DNA from 3 places in the Ewingella sp. S1.OA.A_B6 genome. Region 2 is predicted to be linked to each of the others. Evidence: predicted binding sites of a transcription regulator. Region 2 holds the regulator's gene; each other region holds the start of a gene.
What was found. The regulator CRP, encoded in region 2, controls carbon source genes, mostly activating them, when cyclic AMP is high. The targets are predictions, from matches to a motif close to ATGTGANNNNNNTCACAT.
Positions count from the first base shown of each region.

Region 1 (6,077 bases), on a different contig from region 2:
GATACGTGAAAATGGGGTCATCACTCACCGCAATGCTGCTCGGTCTTTGTTTGAGCTTTGGTGCGTTCGCGGCTATCGATACGTATCAATTCAAGTCAGAGGCGCAGGAACAGCAATACCGGCAGATAACCGAACAACTTCGCTGCCCTAAATGCCAGAACACCAGCATTGCCGCATCGGACTCTATTATTGCCGCAGATATGCGCACCAAGGTTTATCAACTGCTTAACGAAGGTCAGAATCGTCAGCAAATTGTTCAGTATATGGTGGCGCGCTACGGCAACTTCGTGACTTACCAACCGCCGGTTACACCAGCGACCCTTATTCTTTGGCTGGGGCCACTGCTGTTTGTGATGATTGGTGCGACGGTTATCGTGATGCGTGCGCGGCGGCTGAGTCGGCCGACCAGCCAGAAAAGCAGGGGGAATGTTGTCGCCGAAGCGGCATTACCTCATGCCGAACTTTCATTAACAGAACAACAGCGCCTGGCTCACTTACTGAATGATATAAAGATGAAAGACAGCGACGGGAAAGCATCATGAGTATTTTTTGGCCGATCATCGTGGTGATGCTGATTATCGCAGTGGCACTGTTTGTGGTGCCGGTACTGCGTGGCGATCGGGCTGAGCACACCTCGCGCGATGCGCTAAACAAAGCTTTCTATCATCATCGCCTGAGTGAACTTGAGCAGGACGAAGATCAGGGCGTCGTCGATGAGCGTCCGCAGCATATCCGTGAATTGCAGGAGAACCTGCTGAGTGATATTCCTGAACAAACCTCTCAGGCCGGACAGCCAATTGGCCGTTGGACACTGTTGCCGGGTGCACTGCTGTTGGTGCTGGTGACGCTGGGTTTCTATTTATATACTGGCAGCTTCAGTCAGGTGAGCGCATGGCATCAGGTGATGGAACGGATGCCGGATCTGCGTCACCGCGTGGCTGATGAACGTTCGCAACCGCTGACGATGATGGATGTGCAGGATTTAGGCTTAGGGCTGCGCACTGATTTGCAAAAAGATCCGTCGAATGCCAAAGACTGGATGATGCTGGGGCGGGTCGGTATGGCGTTGAATAATGCCAGCACGGCGACCCAAGCATTCGCACATGCCTATCAACTTTCACCGAATGATATGGATATCAAGCTCGGCTATGGCGAGGTGTTGACGCGCTCTGCGGATCCGCAAGATAACATTAGCGGCGGGAAACTGTTACGCAGTATGCTGGAGCAGCATCAGGGTAATTTACGCGTGTTGAGCCTGTTGGCCTACAATGAATTTGAGCAGGGCCATTATGCGCAGGCGATAGGCGCATGGCAGTTGATGCTGAAAATTTTACCCGCCGGTGATAAGCGCGGCGATATGGTCCGCGCCAGTATTGAGCAGGCTAAAGCGAAGTCAGGCCAGGATAACGTAAAATTGGCCGTCAATGTTGACTTGTCTGCTGAGGCGAAAAAGAACCTTCCCCAAGAGGGCGCGGTATTTATTTCGGTCACCGATGGCATCAGTCCGGTACCGGTGGCTGTGAAAAAATTGCCGCTGAGCCGCTTCCCGTTGGCGATGACCATGGATGACAGCAGTGCCATGATGCCTGAAAGATTGCTTTCTTCGCTGCATCAGTTAAAAGTACGCGTTCGAATTTCACAAAACGGTTTAGCCACGCCAGCTAAAGGCGACTGGTACGGTGACAGCCCGCTGACTGATTTTTCCGGCAATGGACAGGTCAGTATTGAGATTAATCAGCAGGTTCCCTGAAAGCGAACCGAAGAAAAATAGGGAGAAAACCATGAACTTACGCCTGACTGGGCTGGCGTTTGCGACCACATTACTTGTGGGGTGTGCCGGAACATCATCGGACAGCGCGCCGCAGGGCCGTTCCGATCCGCTCGAAGGTTTTAACCGCACGATGTTCGATTTCAACTACAACATCGTGGACCCGTATGTGCTGCGTCCGGTGGCCGTGGCATGGCGTGATTACGTGCCGCAGCCGGCGCGTAACGGTACCAGTAACTTCCTCAGTAACCTGGATGAACCGGCCAGTATGGTTAACTCCTTACTGAAAGGGGATCCTTACCGTGCGGGGATCCACTTCAACCGTTTCTTCCTGAATACCTTATTGGGGATGGGCGGCCTGATTGACGTGGCCTCCATGGCAAACCCGAAACTGGCGCGCGAAGAAGCACAAGGTTTTGGCAGTACGCTGGGACATTATGGCGTCGGTTACGGCCCGTATGTTCAGTTACCGGGCTACGGCAGCTTCACCGTTCGTGATGAGGGGGGCGATTTTGTCGATACCCTTTATCCGATGCTGAGCTACCTGACCATCTGGATGTCAGCCGGTAAGTGGGCCTTACAAGGCATCGAAACCCGTGCCGAGCTGTTAGATTCCGATGGAATACTGCGTAACTCTTCAGACCCTTATCTGATGGTGCGCGAAGCCTACTTCCAGCGTCACGATTTCCTGGCGAAAGGCGGTCAGCTGACACCACAAGTGAACCCGAACGCCGCAGCGATTCAGGGCGATTTAGACAGCATCGATTCTGAGTAATTTCGGACCGTCAGGATTAAGCCTCTATCGGTAGAGAGCCAAAAAAAAAGCGCCTCGCGGCGCTTTTTTCGTCTCTGACTCCCAACCGGAACGATTAGAAGCTGTAGTTAAAGTTCGCGCCATACAACATGGCGGTACCTTTTGCCTGGAACTCATAGTTCGGCGCACCATCAGCCACTTTCTCGCTAATATTCACGGTCTGGCCATGCATGTAAGAAACACCTAAATCGACTGATGCATCTTTATTGAATGCATAAGTGGTACCGGCGCTTATCCAGAAACGGTCCTGATCGGGAATAGAGATAGTACGGTTATCTTGCGGAACCGGGCTGTCATCAAAGGCGATACCGGTGCGGAAGGTCCAGTTATCATCATAGTAATACGTGGTACCCAACGCAATACGGTAAGCATCGTGGTAGTTTTCCTCTTTCTGGAACAGAGTCTGTCCATTGGAACCGGTGGCTTTCAGCTCCTTGAATTCACTCCAGCTGGTGTAGGCCATGCTGTAGTGAATCGCCCATTTTGGCGCCACTTTGTTATACCCTGAAATTTCCCACATTTCTGGCAGGTTCAGAGTCAGGTCGCCGGGAATAGTTTGTCCACCCAGACCACCTAGTTGCCGAGGTATCGAGTTTTTGTAATCGCCGCTAAAATCGATGTCGATTTTAGAACGATAGGTGAAGCCATAACGGTTGTTGTCGTCAACTTCATACAAGATACCGGCGTTCCAGCCGTAGCCCCACTCATCACCTTTCAGATTAGCCGCCTCTGTATCAGCAGGGACCTGACCGCGGGTTTTAAGCGCGGTTAATTCACCGGCAGTACGGCTGATTTTTGCTTTGGCATACACTGCATCAAAACCCAAACCGAAGCTGAAGTTCTGGTTTAAACGATAGGCCGCGCTGATATTGTTGTTGATGGTCATCAGGTCGGTTTTACCGCCAATCGGGCCGGCCGCGTAATCATCACTAAACTCAGTCGCCAGACCATAGTTGGACGTGGCTGACGCGCCAATCGCCCACTGATCGTTCAACGGCATAATGAAATGGACATTCGGCACCCACTGATTTGGGGCGATGTTATCAGCGCTGGTACTGTTGCCTGTCACCGGCGATTTGCCGCTGATACTAACGTCAGGGTCAATATAAACAGCGCCGATGGAGAAAGCGGGACGTGAGAACATGGTCATGGTTGCTGGGTTGCGGCTGCCGGACGCTGCGGAGTCTGCAATGGCACCTTCACCTGAAAACGAACGCCCAAGACCAGCTGCTGTGTATTCATTTAACTGAAAACCGGCCGCATACACATTTGATGAAACAATGGCCACTGCAGCCGCCAGGACAGATTTTTTAAACAGGTTTTTCTGGTTCATGACCAAAACCTCGATTTTATGTTTTTTATCAAACAATGTTACATCAAGTAACAATGAGCGCAGAATTGTAGGGTTCGTTCTCAGCCTGACAAATCAGACCAGTGACCGAAGTATAGGTCCGACCTGTACACATGTTGCAATCATGTTTCTCAAATATTTCCAATTTGATGTTAAAAATTAGACCCGCTTAACAAAAAACGTACAGTTTGGGATGAACTAAATAACCTTTTAGAGGGTTAATTGAGTTCGGTTTAACCGAACGTTATTATTTATGTGATATTGATCACGTAAAAGTCACACAAAAAGTAAGTGCTAGGCGGGGAAGGCTGACAGGCGTAAAATGAAGTCAGAAAATATCCTTTTAATGACTAACAGGGCCAGTCCGCGAACGTTGTGGTCAGTGCCGGGAGAACATTATGTCTGACGTAACTCTGTCTTCGAAATCCACCAAGCCTCTGCATTCGATTAACAAATGTGGCGCGGAAGAAACGGCAGCGTGCTGTTGTGTTGATGTCGGCACCATCATGGATAATACCGATTGTACCGCCAGCTATAGCCGCGTATTTGAAAACGAAGCAGAGGCTAAGAAAATGCTGCACAGCCTGACCGAAAAAGCCCGCAGCGTAGAATCTGAGCCTTGCGTGATTGAAAGCCGCCTGGAAAAAGTCGCCGGTGGCGTGGCGCTGAATATTGACTTCGCTTTCTCTTGCCAGGCCGAGACCATGATCTTCCAGCTCGGACTGCGCTGATTCATCCTTTGTACTTAACGCACTTTTTCCAAAACCGTAACCTTTGCTGGTCGCGGTTTTTTTTTGCTGCCGCTCCCACTTCATCACGTTAGACTTTGCCAAATGTAAACATATGGTTAAAACTAAACTATCAGGTCTGACCTCTTAATCTGGAGCCACTATGAACAAGGTTATCCCGCTGGTGACGCGCGAAGGCGATCGTATTGCGATCGTCGACGGTTTGCGTACGCCTTTCGCCAAACAAGCTACGGCCTTTCATGGCATTCCGGCGGTCGATTTAGGCAAAATGGTGGTGAGTGAGCTGTTGGCAAAAAGCGGTATCGACCCGAAAATCATCGATCAGCTGGTATTTGGTCAGGTGGTGCAGATGCCCGAAGCCCCTAATATTGCGCGCGAAATCGTACTGGGAACGGGCATGAGTGTTTCTACGGATGCTTACAGCGTGTCACGGGCCTGCGCCACCAGTTTTCAGGCGGTGGCAAACGTGGCCGAAAGTATTCTCAGTGGGACTATCGGTGTGGGCATTGCCGGCGGCGCAGACTCCTCATCGGTGCTACCGATTGGCGTGAGTAAGCGTCTGGCCCGCACGCTGGTGGACGTCAGTAAAGCCCGTACGTTGTCACAGCGCCTGGCATTGTTCAGTAAACTGAAGTTCCGTGACCTGCTGCCGGTACCGCCAGCGGTTGCCGAATATTCAACCGGGCTGCGGATGGGGGATACCGCCGAGCAAATGGCGAAATCTCACGGCATCACCCGTCAGCAGCAGGACGAACTGGCACACCGTTCGCATTCACTGGCGGCACTGGCCTGGGAAAATGGTTATCTCAATGCGCAGGTGATGACCGCGCAGGTTCCGCCGTACCGCGAGGTACTGCAAAAAGACAACAATATTCGCATGGATTCCGAACTGGCCCAGTATGCCAGGCTGCGTCCGGCTTTCGACCGTCGCCACGGCACAGTCACGGCAGCGACCAGCACGCCTTTGACGGACGGTGCCGCTGCCGTGCTGATGATGAGCGAATCACGGGCGCGTGAACTGGGCCTGCGACCGCTGGGTTACCTGAAAAGTTTTGCTTTTGCTGCCATCGACGTTTGGGAAGATATGTTGCTCGGCCCTGCGTATGCCACACCGCTGGCCCTTGACCGCGCGGGGCTGACACTTGCCGATATGGACTTAATTGACATGCACGAAGCTTTTGCCGCACAAACGCTGGCAAACATTAAAATGTTTGCCAGCGAGTCATTTGCCCGGGAAAAACTAGGTCGTCCGCAGGCCATCGGTGAAATCGATTGGGATAAGTTCAACGTTCTTGGGGGTTCACTGGCCTACGGACATCCCTTTGCCGCTACGGGCGCACGAATGATAACGCAGACGTTGCATGAACTTCGCCGTCGTGGCGGGCGTTTCGGGTT
Region 1 covers NZ_JBLJFK010000008.1:92,409-98,485, reverse strand. Annotated here, with positions in the region: gene ACMV8I_RS15370 (DsbE family thiol:disulfide interchange protein) at 1-9, shown strand, start outside; gene ACMV8I_RS15365 (cytochrome c-type biogenesis protein) at 12-542, shown strand; gene ccmI (c-type cytochrome biogenesis protein CcmI) at 539-1,750, shown strand; gene mlaA (phospholipid-binding lipoprotein MlaA) at 1,782-2,543, shown strand; gene fadL (long-chain fatty acid transporter FadL) at 2,638-3,915, opposite strand; gene ACMV8I_RS15345 (YfcZ/YiiS family protein) at 4,332-4,664, shown strand; gene fadI (acetyl-CoA C-acyltransferase FadI) at 4,825-6,077, shown strand, end outside.
Region 1: the regulator CRP is predicted to act here: its motif matches at 4,187-4,204, upstream of ACMV8I_RS15345 (YfcZ/YiiS family protein).

Region 2 (6,077 bases):
TTATGACGAAGCGGTTCCTTATAATCAGGTGCCGGGCACCTTTACGCCGTGGGAGGCACTGGAAGAACCGACCGACGTATTATTCTATGAAGGACTGCACGGCGGCGTAGTGACCGACAAAATCGATGTCGCCTCTCAGGTAGATTTGCTGGTCGGCGTGGTGCCGATTGTTAACCTCGAGTGGATCCAGAAACTGGTACGTGACACCGGTGAACGGGGCCATTCGCGTGAAGCAGTCATGGATTCAGTGGTGCGTTCAATGGATGACTACATCAACTACATCACCCCACAGTTCTCCCGCACGCACATCAACTTCCAGCGCGTACCGACGGTAGACACCTCCAACCCGTTCGCTGCCAAGGCCATCCCTTCACTGGATGAAAGCTTTGTAGTGATTCACTTTCGCGGGCTGGACGATATAGATTTTCCTTATCTGCTGGCGATGCTGCAAGGTTCGTTTATCTCGCACATCAATACGCTGGTGGTGCCGGGCGGTAAAATGGGGCTGGCGATGGAGCTGATTATGGCACCACTGGTGCAGCGCCTGATGGAAGGGAAGAAGATTAAGTGAGGAAGATGCCGCACGCCTAAGCACTGCGGCATTTAGTCACTCACTCCGGCTCAACCACTTCAAAGCTATGAGTGATGGAGGCGGCTTTACCCAGCATCAGAGATACCGAACAGTATTTTTCAGCCGACAAGGACACCGCGCGCTCAACCACTTTATCTGACAACTCTTTTCCGGTGACAATAAAGTGCAGGTTGATATGAGTGAACAGCCTCGGTGCTTCCTCACGGCGTTCAGACGTCAGTTTGACTTCGCAGTTCTGCACATCGTTGCGGCCCTTTTGCAAGATAGACACTACGTCGATGGCGCTGCAACCGCCCATCGACATCAGCAACATCTCCATCGGGCTTGGGGCTTTATCGCCCGCGTTACCGTCCATTAAAACCTGGTGACCTGACGCAGATTCACCCAAAAACGTCAGCCCTTCTACCCACTTTACGCGTGCCTGCATAATGCCTTACTCCCGCTGCTTTCATTTAAACTGAATTCTTCTCAGACTACCCTTTTAGGAAAAAACCAGCAACGTAACCCGATCGCCATCATGCTGAAGCGAGACAACAGAAGACACTCGCTCAAACCTGTGCTACAAACAGAGCCGATACATACTTTTCAGTAAATTGCGGTGATGGGTTTGTGGTTTTCATATGAAACCACGGTGTTAACAACATTTATAACGCTGTTACACTCCGACTCCCGCTTGCAGCATTACTGGACAGTTCTTATGCTAAAAGGGCGCGCATTTTTAAGACGCCGTACAGGGAACTCTGAGCCCTGTGATTTTGGGCAGCGATAATAACAGAGGATAATAACTAATGGTTCTCGGCAAGCCACAAACAGACCCTACTCTCGAATGGTTCCTGTCTCACTGTCATATACATAAATATCCGTCCAAAAGTACGCTGATTCACCAAGGTGAAAAAGCCGAAACGCTCTACTACATCGTGAAAGGGTCGGTTGCCGTCCTGATTAAAGATGAAGAAGGCAAAGAGATGATACTTTCCTACCTGAACCAAGGTGACTTCATCGGCGAGCTGGGACTCTTCGAAGAAGGCCAGGAGCGTAGTGCATGGGTTCGTGCTAAATCTGCTTGCGAAGTGGCTGAAATCTCTTATAAAAAATTCCGCCAGTTAATTCAGGTTAATCCAGACATTCTGATGCGTCTTTCTGCTCAGATGGCGACTCGGTTGCAAGTGACTTCGGAGAAAGTGGGTAACCTCGCCTTCCTCGACGTGACGGGCCGTATCGCGCAAACTTTGCTGAGTCTGGCAAAACAGCCGGATGCGATGACCCACCCGGATGGTATGCAGATCAAAATAACCCGTCAGGAAATTGGTCAAATCGTCGGCTGTTCACGCGAGACGGTTGGCCGTATCCTCAAGATGCTGGAAGATCAGAGTTTGATCTCCGCTCACGGTAAAACGATTGTCGTTTACGGCACCCGTTGATTCCCTGAAAAACGGCGCGACAGGCAACTGTCGCGCCGTTTTTATTGGAGAATAGGGAAACCTCAAGCGCTCAACACTTTCCCAATGGCTTCCTCAAAGCGATTCATCCCCTCGCTGATGTCTGCGAACTCAATCACCAGGGATGGCGCAAACCGCATGACGTTAGGGCCTGCCACCAACATCATCAGGCCGCAGTCGGCAGCGGCTTTATGGAACTCACTGGCGCGGTTTTTATAGGCGTCAGATAACTCAGCACCAATCAATAACCCCTGACCACGGAATTCTTTGAATACGCAGTATTTCTGATTAATCGCTTCCAATGCCTGAATAAATGCCGCGCGGCGCTCGCCGATGCCAGCCAGAACCTCTGGCGTGTTGATGATATCCAGCGCAGCTTCAGCGACGGCACACGCTAACGGGTTTCCGCCGTAGGTGGTGCCATGCTTGCCGGGTTCCATCACCGAGGCCACGTCTTCCGTCGCCAACATGGCGCTGACCGGGAAACCGCCGCCGAGCGCTTTGGCCGCGGTCAGAATGTCCGGGGTAACGCCGTAATTCATGTAGCTGAACAGCTTACCGCTACGTCCCATGCCGCTCTGCACTTCGTCAAACACCAGCAAAGCCTGATGCTCATCGCACAAATCGCGCAAACCTTGCAAGAATGCCTGAGTGGCTGGCGTAACACCGCCTTCGCCCTGGACCGGTTCAACCACAATGGCGCAGGTGTGATCATCAATGACAGCTTTCACCGCGTCGAGATCGTTGAACGGTACATGCACGATGTCAGCCGGTTTCGGGCCGAAGCCGTCTGAATATTTAGGCTGGCCACCCACGGAAACCGTAAACAACGTGCGGCCATGAAATGCATTATGGAAGGCAATGATTTTGCTTTTGTACGGGCTGTGGCGGTGCGAGGCATAATAGCGCGCCAGCTTGAAAGCGGCTTCGTTGGCTTCTGCTCCTGAGTTGGCAAAAAACACCCGATCGGCAAAGGTGGCATCAATAAGCTTCTGTGCCAATCGCAGTGCGGGTTCGTTGGTAAATACGTTACTGACATGCCACAGAGTTTCACCCTGCTCATGCAAGGCTTTCACCAGCGCAGGATGGCAATGACCGAGTGCCGTCACCGCAATACCCCCGGCGAAATCGACATACTCTTTGCCCTGCTGGTCCCACACACGGCTCCCCTTCCCTTTCACCGGAATAAACTGCGCGGGTGCATAAACCGGCAAAATAACCCGATCAAAAGCGTCACGACTTACCGCTGATTTTTCTGCCATTACCTTCATCCCCTTCAATCCATTACAAGTATATTGCCATTATAAGTATATCTTCAAAACAAAACTAAATATGAAAATATAGTCATAAAATATGCATAAAAAATCACCCGCAGGCAATCGAAAACCAGCTTTTTTGAAAAGTAATTTATTATCACGAATTAACTATCTAAATCTTAAGGAAATTATCCAGCAACTGGTGACCCTGCTCGCTGAGAATGCTTTCAGGATGGAACTGCACACCGTGCAACGGCAGATGATTGTGGGCAATACCCATGATCTCGTCAGGCTGACCATCGCGTTCGGTCCAGGCGGTGAGCGTGAAACAGTCCGGCAGGCTGTCGATGTCAACAATCAGCGAATGGTAGCGCGTCACGGTCAGAGGATTGTTAAGACCACGGAAAACACTCTGTCCGGTGTGACGAATTGGCGAGGTTTTACCATGAACCGCCTGACGTGCCCGCACTACCTGCCCGCCAAAAGCCTGCGCCATGGCCTGATGCCCAAGGCAGACACCGAGGATAGGTAACCGGTTGGCAAAATGGGTGATTGCCGTAAGGGATATTCCGGCGTCGTCCGGCGTACAAGGGCCAGGGGAGATCACCAGATGGGAAGGAGCCCACTGTTCAATATCAGCGAGGCTGAGCTGGTCGTTACGTTTGACCAAAACCTCAGCGCCCAGCTCGCAGAAATATTGATAGAGGTTATAAGTAAAGGAGTCGTAGTTGTCGATCAGCAGCAGCATGGCGGTCCGGGTCTTCAGTCGATGAAAGTACCCGGCCGATTCTACCCACTTTCGTGGCTAGTTGCCGCTGTCGATTTCACTGACAACTTTCTTGAAGACATCCTTCAGCAATTTTTCGTTACCGAACGCCGCCGCTTTATTAGCTTCCAGCCAGCTCTCCTGCCCGACTTTTGACCAATGAATATCATAACCCGCATGAATAATCAGTTGCTCGAAGAAGATACGCTGTGCGCGGCCATTCCCTTCACGAAACGGGTGCAGCAGGTTGATACCGGTATAATAGTGAGCCAGTTTCTTACAAAGTCCATCAAGCGGCAGGTCCGCCAGATAGCCTTCGTCCTCCAGCGCCTGCATCAGCGCATTACCCTCTTTTTCGATATAGGCAAAGTGGCAGAAAGGTGTTTCATCTTTGTAGATGTCCATTTCGCGCAGCTCACCGGCCCAGGTATAGATATCCTGAAACAGCGTCTGATGAATGGCACAAAGATGCGGCAAACCCATTGCAGGTTGGCCCAGCGTAATCGTGGCCGCACGCAGCGCGGTAAAGGCCATTTCGGCCTGCGCCAGACGGTTAGCTTCGTGGATTTCCAGTTTATTTTTCAGCACATCAATACCAGGATAGACATACGTATCGACGCCTGCGTTCAGTTTATCGTTCATAGTGCGCCCTCAAATCTTCAAGCCGTTGAGCAATTTGCTCATCACTTAGCCTGACCTGGTCGATTTGCAATCCATCCAGCTGGCTGCTGGCCATGAAGTTGTGGTTTTGACGCTCACGGAACAACTGTTCTTTCTGTTTTAGGGTCGGTTTAGTACTCATCTCAACTCCTCTGGCATGGGTTTTTGACACCGGTCTTCCAAGGGTAAGTATAGACAGGGAAAGGCCGACGAAAAAAACCAACAAAAAGGCGCCACCGGGGCGCCTTGAAAAAACTCATATTTCAGGATGATCACTCAACGGCGATAGGCTTATCGCTGGTTTCGGTTTTCTGAGTGCCCTGAATCGTTTTAACCCGTTGCTCAAATTTACTTACCGCGGCAGCATCTGGCAGCAGCGAGTAAGTCAGTTCAAAAACTGTACTCTGCCCAGGTTGCAGCTGTTTCACACGGCCCTGCTTACGTTCGATGGTCACTGGATAGGCATAGTTAGTGCCAGGTTCAATGCCAGTGACGTATCCTTGTTTCAGTGTGTCCGTGTTTTTCCACAAGGTCAACAAAGGTAACTGATGAGTATTGAACTCAATCGACGCACCTTTGTTACCGGCTTTGTTAACTACACCTGCAACTGTTTTACCCTGTGCATCGGCGTAAGGCACCATATTGAAAACCATTTCATCAAAGTTTTTGGTCGGACCGGCGTAGGTCTGCCAGTCGTTCATGCCTTTTTTGGCATAATCATTGAAAGGTGAAATTGATTTCACCGGGGCGATGAAACGCGCGCCCTGCTCAAGGATTGGCTGGCCAAAATTGCTGTGATAGATAATCTGGTAGTCATGTGGGTAATCAGACTGGTTGGTCAGGGTGTCGTGAATAGTCCAGGAGTGACTGCCCGGCACATAACGCAGCTCGGTCCAGGTTTCCAGTTTGGCTTTCTTGAACGTGTGTTCTTTAATCAGGCCGCGCACGGTGATTTCATACGGCGCAGTATCTGAAATGTCCACGACCACTTTCGACGCTGGCGTATTGCCCGCACGGCCGTGCAGCGTATAGATCATGCCGTCAGCCACCACGGGGTGCCCGGTCCATTCGTAGCCACAGCGCACCATCATCTCGTTAAAACCTTCCAGCCAGCCCACACCGTTGCGGCTTTCCAGATTGATAAACGCCGGATTGACCACTTCATTCACCGGAGAATCCCAGCCGAGTCGGATGTTATCACCGGTAACATGAAGTAAATCCATACCGCGGGTCGGACTAAGTGCAATCGTCAGCCCTTTACTGGTGATAGTCAGGACTTTGGAGCCTTCCTGTTTACCGCCGTGCAGCACTTTCTGCTCGATGCTGAAATCAGCACCCGCCAGCTTCAGCTTTTGGCTGCTGAT
Region 2 covers NZ_JBLJFK010000009.1:14,982-21,058, forward strand. Annotated here, with positions in the region: gene ACMV8I_RS15735 (phosphoribulokinase) at 1-571, shown strand, start outside; gene ACMV8I_RS15740 (OsmC family protein) at 612-1,019, opposite strand; gene crp (cAMP-activated global transcriptional regulator CRP) at 1,381-2,013, shown strand; gene argD (bifunctional acetylornithine/succinyldiaminopimelate transaminase) at 2,076-3,293, opposite strand; gene ACMV8I_RS15755 (aminodeoxychorismate synthase component II) at 3,460-4,035, opposite strand; gene ACMV8I_RS15760 (putative adenosine monophosphate-protein transferase Fic) at 4,093-4,695, opposite strand; gene ACMV8I_RS15765 (YhfG family protein) at 4,685-4,855, opposite strand; gene ACMV8I_RS15770 (aldose 1-epimerase family protein) at 4,986-6,077, opposite strand, start outside.

Region 3 (6,077 bases), on a different contig from region 2:
GTTTATCATAGCGACGGCGGCTTTTTCATCTTCAACCAGGCAGCTTTCCGTCAGCTCGAAATCGAGCAGACAGTGCTTCATTCCGGAATTTTGCATGGCTTCTGTAAAGTTGGCGACCAGTGAAAAATTACCCAATTGCCGGGCCGAAAGATTGACGGCGATACGCAGGTTCAGCCCCTTGCGCTGCCAGTCGGCGGCCTGTTGCGTGGCGGTATCTATCACCCATTTGCCGAGTGGCGCAATAAGGCCAGACTCTTCGGCGTAAGGAATAAAGTCCTGCGGCTGAATAATGCCGCGCTCCGGTGAGCGCCAGCGCAGCAGCGCTTCGACGCTCAGAACGTCACCATTGGCGGCAACTTTCGGCTGGTAGTAGAGCATCAGTTGATGCTCTACCAGTGCTTTGCGCAGGTGGGTATCCAGCCACATAAATTCAGCGACTTTCTTGTTCATCTCCGGCGAAAATACGCAGTGCGCATTTTTACCGCTCTCTTTTGCCACGTACATGGCCGTGTCGGCATTACGTAGCAGATTTTCTGAATCAATGCCGTGCTGCGGACAGACGGCAATACCGCTAGAACAGGCGGTGTAAACCTCGATCAAACCAATGCGAAATGGCGCTTTAAGGCGGCCGAGGATCTGCTGGCTGATGGCTTCGAGCGCCTCCACCGAGGTGTAGGTGCTGAGAATGATGAATTCGTCGCCCCCGAGCCGCGCCAGCGTATCGGTCTCTTTCAGGCAGTCCAGAATGGCGTGCGCTACCTCTTTGAGCAGGCGGTCACCAAACATATGGCCATAGGCATCGTTAACTTTTTTGAAGTTATCCAGATCAAGGTATATCAGTCCGACCTGATTATCGCCGCGCTCTTCAAGCGCTGTACGCAATAGTTCCTGCAAGGCATTGCGGTTCGCCAAACCGGTGATGACGTCAGTGTTGGCGAGTACCCGTAATCTCTCCTGCGCCATGCGTTCATCGGTGATATCCGAGCCAGAGCAGATCAGAAATTTTTGCTGTTTTCCACTGCCGCTGTGGACAAATTTATTACGAAACAGAAACAGCCGCTGGCCTTTGACCGTATTTATCCAGCGCTCGACTTCGTAGGATTGCTCATTCTGGAAGAAGCCGGTGATGTTTTGGCGTGAAGCGATACCCTCTTCCATCGACATAAACAGCTCATAGGCGCTGCGCCCGATAACGTCCTCTTCACGCAGGCCGGTGTACTCCTCGCTCAGTCGGTTAAAGCGGTGAACTTTGCCCTCCTGATCGATAATGACGATCACGGAGTTAGCTTCTGAAACCACCTGTTCGGCGAAGCTCAGCCCGACTTCAAGGTCGTGCGCCACCGAGGCGGTATCTTCAAAATCAGAGGCAGTGCCGGCCCAGACCTGATTATCGACTTTTCTGCCGACCAGATAGAGGCAAATAGGGGTGCCAAACAGCGAGACGTCCAGTGTAAAACAGGAGGTGATACCCGTCAGTTCGCGGATACGCGCCGCCTGATATCCAGTCAATGATACGGCGACGTTGGTGACACCCTTCTCAGCGGATAACTCGAGGGCATTACTGTCAGACCCCATACGCCAATAAGGGCGCGGGGTGCCAAAGTGCAGGTACAGAATGGAGTCATCTTTAGTGTCTTTCATGAAAGTATCTCCGCTTGTAAACTGCACGCCAGCTATTCTGCGAATACAGATTATTTCAGCAGGAAGCTGGTGGTCTTAACATCTTGTGAATCCAATCCAATGAATACGTTGAATTTACCGGGTTCTGACGCCCACTTGAGCTTGTCATTGAAGAAGCGTAAATCTTTTTCGTTGATAGTGAAGGTCACGACTTTCTCTTCGCCAGGAGCCAGGTCAATTTTCTCAAAATTCTTAAGCTCTTTGACCGGTCGGCTGATCGAGGCTGCTACGTCTTGCAGATAGAGCTGAACGATGGTTGCGCCACTGAGTTTACCGGTGTTTTTGACCGTTACACTGGCGGTCAGTGGTGTGCTGGTGCTCATTGTGGAGGCTGAAAGCGACACGTCAGACACGCTGAACTGGGTATAACTCAGGCCGTAACCAAAGGCGAAAAGCGGGCCGTTGGTGATATCAAAATAGCGCGAAGTATATTTATTAGGTTTTTGCGGATTAAACGGGCGACCGGTATTAAGCACGCTGTTGTAGAGCGGGATCTGCCCCACGGAGCGTGGGAAGGTCATCGGTAACTTACCTGATGGGTTGTAATCACCAAACAATACATCGGCAATCGCGTGGCCGCCCTCGGTACCGCTGAACCAGGTTTCCAGCATCGCGTCAGCGATATCATTTTCCCACGTTAAGGTCAGCGGACGACCATTCATCAGCACAATCACCAATGGTTTACCGGTGGCTTTTAGGGCTTTCAGCAGGTCGCGCTGGCTTTGTGGAATGTTAAGTTCAGTTCGGCTGGAAGCCTCATGAGCCATGCCTTGTGCTTCACCGACTACCGCGACGACCACATCGGCTTTTTCGGCGGTTTTCACCGCTTCATCAATCATTTCCTGCGCCGGACGCGGATCGTTAATGACCTGTTTTTCATATTGATTCAGGAAGTCGAGGAGCGCCGGGTCGTTAGAGATGTTGGCACCGCGTGCATAAAGCAGCGTCGCTTTATCACCGATGGCCTCTTTCATTCCCTGCAGCACGGTAACGGCCTGATTGGCTTTCCCGGCGGCTGACCAACTCCCCATGACGTCACGCTGGCTATCTGCCAGGGTTCCGACTAACGCAATGGTGCCTTTTTTCTGCAACGGCAGGGTTTCATGCTCATTTTTCAGCAACACCAGCGAAGTGCGGGCCACTTCACGCGCTTCTGCGCGATGCAAACGGCTTTCAGCATTGGTATCCACCGGATCACTGGAAGCCGGACCTAAATGACGGTACGGGTCAGCGAACAGCCCCATGTCCCATTTTGCGGTCAATACATTACGGACTGAGCGGTCGATCTCTTTCTCGGTAACAATTTTGTCGGCGACCAGGCCTTTCAGATACTTGCCGTACATGTTGTCGGCCATGTCCATATCGACACCCGACTTCAGCGCCATAGCCGCCGCCTGGCGATCATCCTGTGCGACGCCATGCATCACCAGGCCACCAATCGCGCCGTGGTCGCTGACGGTCAGGCCTTTGAATTTCCACTGGTCGCGTAAGATCTGCTGTAATAACCACGGGTTGGAGGTGGCCGGAATGCCATTTATCGAGTTCAATGCCACCATCACACCGCCGGCGCCGGCGTCCAACGCGGCTTTGTAGGGGGGCAGGTAGTCGTTGAACATGCGGGTCAGGCTCATGTCGACAGTATTGTATTCACGGCCGCCTTCGACGGCACCATAGAGTGCGAAGTGCTTGACGTTCGCCATCACCGCATTTGGCGCGGACGGGTCATTGCCCTGATAAGCAGAGACCATTTCATGGGCGAGACGGGATGTCAGGTAAGTATCTTCGCCGAAGCCTTCAGAAACCCGACCCCAGCGCGGATCGCGGGTGACGTCGACCATGGGTGAGAAGGTCATGTTGAGGCCATCGGCAGCGGTTTCTTCAGCGGATATCCGCGCGCTGGTGGCCACGGCATTCATGTCCCAGCTGGCTGCCAATCCGAGGCTGATCGGGAAAATCGTACGCTGACCGTGAACGACGTCATACGCATAGAATAGAGGAATTTTCAGACGGCTATGTTGTACTTGATCCTGCATGCGACGGATGTCGGGTTTGGTCACCGTGTTGAACATACCGCCGACTTTATCGGCGCGGATATCGGCCATGATGGCTTCTTTCTTATAGTCAGGCCCCACGCTGACTAAATTGAGTTGGCCGATTTTTTCATCCAGCGTCATCTGTTTCATCAGATGGGAGATAAACGCTTCGCGCTCTTTCAGCTGATCTTGTGGAATACCCGCCGTTTGTTCTGCAAACAACGAGGTGGAACCTGCCATTAACACGAGCGCGCCAATCAGGTGATGCGTATTCATTGAGTATCCTTCAGACAAAAATCGTACTGCCGTAGGGCGAAAATCAGCAGCAAGAAAGCAAACAAGATAATGATCATTCTAAGAAAATTATAGCGTGAGAATCTAATACGTCACTTCGCTTATAAGCAATGAATACTTTTATAAAAAACAATTTGCGCAGAGCGAGGCGTTGCACCTCGCAATCTACGCTGAATTGAAAGTTGATGTACAAAAACTCTTTTGAGGAAGCGCGCAGTTTCCAATTTTTAGGATTGCACGCCACGGGCTGAATTAATAATAGAAGGGCATATCGGTCGGGGTTTTACTCATGGTGTCTATAAAGACGTCCTGGGTCACGGCCCAGAAATGTGCAACAGCGTCGGCGTCATAGGTGATGCCCATCAGACCCATGACGAAGAAGCAGGTGATGACCAGACCGACACCGCTGAAAATGAATGCCATAGCGTTACGGCTGGACTGGCGACAAACGATATTCAACTGGCTGGTGCAAAACATCAGAAATGCACTGAGTAATTCCCAGCGCATCATCATGAAACCAGCGGCTAACGTGCCCATCTAACGTCTTCCTTCTTAGCGTCGCTGCCTGAATTGCACCACGCTGGCTGCCCGGAAGGACAAAACACGCAGGAGGCGCAAGGCGGTGCAAACATAAAATGTGATCTTCGTCACATTATAATGGGCGAGGTTTGGAAGATCAAAAAGTTTAGCAGCGGAAAAATTATCGTCAGGCTTGTTTCGGCTAGCTGAAGACATAAAAAAACCGCCAAAAAATCATGGCGGTTTTTTTATGTCGAACTGACAGGGTTGAGGAGCGTGTCAGGCACCATAACCCATCACCTGCAACAGATGTTGCGCCTGAGAAACCGCATCCTGGCGGTGGGTAACGCCCAGTTTTTGATACAAATTGCGGATGTGAGTTTTGATGGTGGTCGAGGCTACCGTCAGCTCACCGGCAATCTGATCATTGCTGTAACCGGAGTAAATCAGTCCCAGTACCTGCCACTCGCGCTGGGTCAGTGGGCTGGTGCGGATAAGCTCCGGGACCTGGGGATGGGTAAGCAATTTATTCACAAAGCCTTCGTCGAAATGGGCAAATTTGTGCCGGTGATGCTGGTTTATATCGCGCAGGATTTTCTGCGCCCGGCGCTGTTCCATATCCGGCAATAAGTTGAGCTGAATCAGCTGACGCAACTGCTGCGCCATCATCTCGCCTTCAATGACGAAATGGCTGACAAATCCGGTGCGGTTAGAGAGCTCAAGCGCTTCAATCAGTACGCGCTGGGCTTCGTTCTTACGGCCAGTATGCCAGTAGAGCATGTTGCAGAGGATCAGGTTGCGATTGAGGTCGCTGACCAGCTTCAACTGACGGGCGTTGGTATTAAGTTCATCAATGACCACTTCGGCTTCGTCGAACTGCTCTAGCAGGATCTGCACGCGGGCTATGTTGCGCCACTGGCCTTGCAGGAAGTGATTATCCGCCATGCCCGGCTTGGACGTCTGATTCAGCCAGCTGCGCGCCGAGGTTTTATCGCCGACCATCTGCCAGTAAATCACCCGCGGTTTATCGGCATTAGTCAGCCAGTCGGTATGGTATTGCCCGCTTTGCAGCAGAGTTTCGCAACGCTGCAAATAGCTGTGCGCATTGTCGAGATGGCCGCGCGCCAGCGAGCATTTGGCCAGCATCGCCAGACATTGCAATTGCTGCTGAGGTTGAAAGTTAGCCAAGACTTCGAGGCCCTCGCGGGCGGCGTTTTCGGCGTCGTCAAGGCGTGCCCATGACCATAGGAGCTGCGAGCGCAGACGCAGCAGAAACTCATGCATTGGCAGTTGCTCAAGGTGCTGCTCGCGCACCAGTTCAAACGCCTTGTCCTGCGTTTCATAGGCGGCCTGTAAAAAACCCTGAGCAATCAGGATTTCGCTCTGTTGCAGCAGTGCCCACAGCGCGTAGTGATAGGCTTCGTGGCGGCGAGCGATCTGTTCCGTTTGTTGCATCAGCGGTAGTGCACGGCTTAAGTCGCCTTTGCAGTGCTGAATTTCACCGGTGACCGAGGTGGCGACAATGCGACTGTAGAAGCTGGAGTTGGGCAG
Region 3 covers NZ_JBLJFK010000003.1:126,019-132,095, reverse strand. Annotated here, with positions in the region: gene pdeR (cyclic di-GMP phosphodiesterase) at 1-1,641, opposite strand, end outside; gene bglX (beta-glucosidase BglX) at 1,692-3,989, opposite strand; gene ACMV8I_RS10365 (YjcB family protein) at 4,260-4,544, opposite strand; gene malT (HTH-type transcriptional regulator MalT) at 4,806-6,077, opposite strand, start outside.
Region 3: the regulator CRP is predicted to act here: its motif matches at 4,643-4,660, upstream of ACMV8I_RS10365 (YjcB family protein).